2 regions of the Bacteroides ovatus genome follow, and region 1 is predicted to be linked to the other one. Evidence: riboswitches for the same ligand, from Rfam matches in the RefSeq annotation. Region 1 holds a riboswitch; the other holds the start of a gene.
The links. A riboswitch is a leader RNA that binds a small molecule or an ion and turns the genes downstream of it on or off. The one in region 1 is predicted to bind thiamine pyrophosphate.
Positions count from the first base shown of each region.

Region 1 (3,146 bases):
TTTAAGGCTCCGGTCAGAACCAGTTGGTCGGTATAGTCCATGTAGTAGAAGTTTGCACCTGCTGTCAGCCATTGGTTGGCAAAGGTATATCCCGCTTCATAGTCGAGCAGCTTTTCTGCTTTGGGGTACGAGTCCGGATCGCCATCCGTATAATTGTTTCTTGTTGGCTCTTTTTGAGCAACCGAGAAAGAGGCATAGACACGATGGTTGGAAGTGATGTTCCAGTTTAATCCTACTTTCGGATTAAAGAAATCGAACTTTTTATCTACTGCCAGTGGACGCAGCGCATTTTTACTCCAGTCATATTTATCATTGTTTCCGTCGATGGTATAGTTGATGTGGCGATACTGGAGATCGGCATAAGCACTTAGTCCTCTAGTAAGATCGTAGTTCGCTTTCAGATAAATATTTCCATCGGTCTTCTTGGATTTGTTGCGGTAATATTCATGGTCGGGAGATAGAGAACCTACGTAGTTTTTCACCCAGGGAACTCTTCCGAAGTTATTGCCCCGGTATTGATTCAAACCACCTCCCAGAGACGCATTTAGCCTGTTAGCCATGTAATTGAGAGAAAAAACGCCGCCGCCGAATTTGTTGTCCATCTTCTTTTGACGGACTAAATCGCTTTTAGATACTTCGGTTCCATCTATTGTAAATGATTTTAAACCATATTCTATCAGGTATCTGCCGTCTTTGTACTCTTCGTAATAACCGTCACCTTTGGTATAATGTAAGGCAACGTTCAGATTCCAGGCTGTCGAGAAAGTATGATTGAAGAGAAGCTGATAATTCTTTTGCAGATAATTATCTGTTTGGTCGTCGTAATAATATTTTTTGCCGTTGGCATCAGTGTACATTTCCCCGCAAGGATTGTAGCGTCTGCCGAATTTTTCCATTTGCTCTTTTGTTGCGTATCCCCAAGCATGATATGTTTTTTCTTTTCCGGCAAATGCAATGAGCTTCACAGATGTGTTTTCTGCAAAATAACCTCCTTGCAGGTAGTAAGAGTTCAAGTCCACCGAAGCACGGTCTATGTATCCGTCCGTACCGATATTGGAAAGGCGGGCGTCAAACGTCCAGTGGTTATTGAGTAGGCCGGTTCCCACTTTCACTGTTTCCTTGTGCGTGTTGAACGAACCGTATGAACCATTGAATTCGGCGTATGGTTTCATAGATGCACCTTCGGTTTGCATATTGACACTGGCTCCGAAAGCACCTGCTCCGTTCGTCGATGTACCTGCTCCGCGCTGCACCTGCATATCTTTTACGGAAGAAGAAAAGTCGGGCATATTCACCCAGAACAGGTTATGGCTTTCGGCATCGTTCATCGGTATGCCGTTTACCGTGATGTTGATTCGTGTGCCATCGGTTCCACGTACGCGAAGTGTCGTATAGCCGATACCAGCTCCTGCATCCGATGTGGTCAGTGTGGAAGGAGTCATACTTAGCAGATAGGGGATATCCTGTCCGAAGTTTACCTTTTTGAGTTCTGCTTTGCCTATATTGGTGAATGCCACGGGAGTTTTGGCTGTGGCACGTGTGGACACTACCTGCACCTCTTGCAGGTTTACTACTCTCATACTATCCTTTGCACTCGTCTGTGCATGAACAGTGATACCTGCGCCCAATAAGGCGACGGCCATCCATACAATTCTTTTCATTTTTGCTTACTAATTAGTTCTCTACGCCGGCATTACCCGGATCAGATTCTATGGGTATGTTCTCAGCCCGTCATGTTAAGGCACCCCTACCAGTGAATCGGTGACAAAAATACTGCTTTTGCAGGAGGAAAGCAAAAAAAACTTTTAGATTCACTAAAAACAATATAACTTTGTAAATTGTTGAAATAACAAAACTGCATTTATTCACTTAATATATATTTAATTATGCTACTATTATTGCAAGCAACACAAGCTGCGGACTCTGTGCAAGTGGCTGCAGACGAATTAATGAAAGAGGCGATTGCCAATGCTGACGGATTGGATAAGCTTTCGCTGATTACTCAACAATTGATAGACTTCGGTATTCGTGCCGGAGAACGTATATTGATTGCGGTCCTTGTCTTTGTCGTCGGACGTTTCCTCATCTCGCTGCTCAACAAATTCATCAGGCGTCTGATGGATAAACGAAAAGTAGATGTAAGTATCAAAACTTTCGTTAGAAGTCTGGTCAATATTCTGTTGACAATCCTGTTAATCATTTCTGTTGTCGGTGCCTTGGGAGTTGAGACAACTTCATTTGCGGCTTTATTGGCTTCCGCCGGTGTCGCTGTCGGTATGGCTTTATCCGGTAATCTGCAAAACTTTGCCGGTGGACTGGTTATTCTTTTGTTCAAACCTTATAAAGTTGGCGATTGGATAGAAACACAGCAGGGATCAGCCGGTACAGTAAAAGAAATTCAGATATTCCATACCATCCTTACTACTGGGGATAATAAACTGATTTATATACCGAATGGTTCATTAAGTAGTGGAGTAGTGATTAATTACAGTCACCAGGAAACCCGCCGTGTAGAATGGATTATTGGTATAGATTATGGGGAAGATTACAATAAGGTTCAGCAGATAGTTCGTGATATTCTGGCTGAAGATAAACGTATCTTGAATGAACCTGCTCCGTTTATAGCTCTTCATGCGCTAGATGCCAGCAGTGTGAATGTGGTGGTACGTGTATGGGTAAATAGCGGAGATTATTGGGGTGTTTATTTCGATACCAATAAAGCTATTTACGAAACCTTCAATGAAAAAGGTATCAACTTCCCTTTCCCACAGCTTACTGTGCATCAGGGAAATTGATTGTTATACTCTGATAATTCAAAAAATAAGGGAGTTGTACTTAACGTGCAACTCCCTTATTTTTTGGAAAACTTGTCTGGTGTGATTGAATAAATCTCTTTTTTATTTTATACCGAAATCTTCGGCTAGTTCATATCTATCTTCTTTGATTCCCAGTACATGATTAATTTTTCTCCTTTTCTCGAGATCTTTAAAGTAGTTTTCCACAACCTGATAGAGATCGAAGTTAGTGGTTGATCCTGCGGCTAAATCGAGTGATTCCACCATCTTTTCTACGGCTTGATGGATTTTCTCTGCGTCTATCAGATGCAGTTCGTTGCTGTGTATTAAATATTTTTCCATGACTGCAAT
Region 1 covers NZ_CP012938.1:2,898,233-2,901,378, reverse strand. The annotation lists gene Bovatus_RS11560 (TonB-dependent receptor) at 1-1,661, opposite strand, end outside; TPP riboswitch at 1,663-1,759, opposite strand; gene Bovatus_RS11555 (mechanosensitive ion channel family protein) at 1,887-2,795, shown strand; gene Bovatus_RS11550 (hypothetical protein) at 2,898-3,137, opposite strand.

Region 2 (3,146 bases), 1.7 Mb from region 1:
ACAACGGACTTGCCGAACTGGCATGGTTCAAGAAAAACCTGCAACATTTCCCACAGTTGTCTATCACCTACGTCGATGGCCGCATCCATACACTCGATATGGCTGCCAGTCAATTGCGCAATCTTCCCAGAAACACAGTCATGTTGCTTGGCATCTGGAGAATCGATAACCGGGGTATTACTTACATGAATAACTCCGTTTATGCTTTTTCCAAAGCCAATCCTCTCCTGCCTATGTTCAGCATGACTTCTACCGCAATAGGTTACTGGGCTATCGGAGGATATGTCCCGCAATATGAAGGAGTGGGAAAAAGCATGGGAGAATATGCTTACCGCTTTTTAGACCAAAAGGAAACGGGTATCAGCAGCATCAATATCTTACCCAACAGATATAAATTTGATGCGAAGAAACTAAAGGAATGGGGATTTGGAAACAAGAAGTTACCTGTTAACTCAATGGTAATCAATCAGCCCATCCCGTTCTTTGTGGCCTATAAGACAGAAGTACAATTCATCCTGATTATATTTCTCGTATTAGTAGGAAGTCTAATGATTTCGCTGTATTACTATTACCGGACTAAAATCCTGAAGAATCACCTTGAAAGAACTACGAAACAACTACGGGAAGATAAAAAGAAGCTGGAAGAGTCTGAAGTCGAATTGCGTGATGCTAAAGAGCGCGCCGAAGAAGCTAATCAGCTGAAAAGTGCCTTTGTTTCGAATATGAGCCACGAGATACGAACTCCGCTAAATGCTATTGTCGGTTTCTCCAGCCTGATTATCGGTTCGGTAGAGCAGAATAACGAACTGAAAGAATACGCAGATATTGTCCAGACCAACTCTAATCTGCTGCTCCAACTGATTAGTGATGTACTGGATATATCACGCCTGGAATCAGGAAAGCTACAATTCAAATATGAATGGTGTGAGCTGGTGAACCATTGCCAGAATATGATTACCCTGACCAACCGGAACAAGACAATGGATGTAGACATCAAACTGCAAATGCCTAAAGAGCCTTACATGCTCTACACAGATCCCTTGCGCCTGCAACAGATTATTATCAATCTGCTGAACAACGCCTTGAAATTCACTCCTGCCGGAGGAAGCATTACGCTGGATTATGAAGTGGACGAAGAAAAGCAATGTATGCTGTTCTCGGTAACTGATACCGGCACCGGAATTCCCGAAGATAAACAGGAGCTGGTATTCCAACGTTTCGAAAAGCTGAATGAGTTCGTACAGGGTACAGGATTGGGACTGGCTATCTGCAAACTGACCATCCAATATATGGGAGGTGATATCTGGATTGACAAGAATTACAAAAATGGTGCCCGATTTATCTTTTCTCATCCTATCAAAAAACAGGAATCAACAGAAAAATGAAAAAAAATCGACTGATTTAGTGTTTTTCTGTTTCTTTTTCACTTACTTTGCCCCCGTAAAGACAAAGGGGTGCCCCATGAGGGGCTGAGATTATACCCTAGGAACCTGAGGCAGTTAGTACTGACGTAGGGATTGTGTTTCTTCTTATCGCCTTTCCATTCAAGCACGCTCTTTGTATTTACTTTCAACTTATTTATTCTGATAGGACAATGAAAGTACAAGTGAACAACAAAGAGGTGGAAATTACTCCCGACTCTACCCTTACACAACTGACAGCACAGCTCGAACTTCCGGTTCAAGGCATTGCTATCGCCGTAAACAACAAAATGATTCCCCGTACCGAATGGGAGGGTTTCATATTGCATGAGAACGATAACCTGGTGATTATCAAAGCTGCTTGCGGAGGATAAGGGAATGGTCAGTCTACAATTTATCACGCATCAGACCGAACGGTACTCGTACCTCGAATCGGCACGTATGGCACTCGAAGGCGGGTGCAAATGGATCCAACTACGCATGAAAGAGGCTCCTCTCGAAGAAGTGGAGGCAGTAGCCCTGCAACTGAAACCGCTTTGTAAAGAGCACGAAGCAATCCTGGTTCTGGACGATCACGTTGAACTGGCGCGAAAGCTGGAAGTGGACGGTGTGCATCTGGGCAAAAAGGATATGCCTATCGACCAGGCCCGCCAAATTCTTGGAGAGGCTTTCATTATCGGCGGCACTGCAAATACATTCGAAGATGTTGTACAGCACTATCGTGCCGGTGCCGATTATCTTGGCATCGGTCCTTTCCGGTTTACTACCACCAAAAAGAATTTAAGCCCTGTACTGGGATTGAAAGGCTATTCCTCCATCCTTTCACAGATGAAAGAGGCGAATATCGAAATCCCCGTAGTAGCGATTGGAGGAATCACTTATGAGGATATTCCTGCCATACTTCACACAGGAGTAAACGGGATAGCCCTGTCGGGAACCATTCTCGGAGCGGATAATCCGGTAGAAGAAACACATAGAATCCTGAATCATGCGTAAAGCAATGATGTACAATCAGTAATTTAATTTATAATATATATAGAATGGAAAAGTTAGTAATTGCGGGACGCGAATTTAACTCCCGTCTTTTCCTGGGAACAGGAAAATTCAATTCCAATGAAGTAATGGAACAAGCTATTCTGGCTTCAGGCACGGAAATGGTTACTGTTGCCATGAAACGAATCGACATGGACAACAAAGAGGATGACATGCTAAAACATATTATTCATCCGAATATTCAGCTATTGCCCAATACTTCCGGTGTACGTAATGCAGAGGAGGCTGTTTTTGCAGCACAACTGGCTCGCGAAGCCTTTGGAACAAATTGGCTGAAACTGGAAATTCACCCGGACCCACGCTATCTGCTCCCTGACTCTATCGAGACACTGAAAGCTACGGAAGAACTGGTAAAACTGGGTTTTATCGTGTTGCCTTATTGTCAGGCTGACCCTGTACTCTGCAAACGTCTGGAAGAAGCGGGCGCAGCTACTGTTATGCCGCTCGGTGCACCAATCGGTACCAATAAAGGATTGCAGACCAAAGAATTCCTGCAAATCATTATCGAACAGGCAGGTATCCCGGTAGTCGTAGATGCAGGCATCGGTGCACCCAGTCATGCTGCCGAAGCAATGGAACTGGGAGCTTCCGCTGTATTAGTTAATACCGCAATAGCCGTTGCCGGAAATCCGGTAGAAATGGCAAAAGCATTCAAAGCGGCCACAGAAGCCG
Region 2 covers NZ_CP012938.1:1,208,565-1,211,710, forward strand. The annotation lists gene Bovatus_RS04800 (sensor histidine kinase) at 1-1,385, shown strand, start outside; TPP riboswitch at 1,441-1,534, shown strand; gene thiS (sulfur carrier protein ThiS) at 1,595-1,795, shown strand; gene Bovatus_RS04810 (thiamine phosphate synthase) at 1,800-2,417, shown strand; gene Bovatus_RS04815 (thiazole synthase) at 2,462-3,146, shown strand, end outside.
Region 2: another riboswitch for thiamine pyrophosphate. It lies ahead of thiS (sulfur carrier protein ThiS); the one in region 1 lies ahead of Bovatus_RS11560 (TonB-dependent receptor).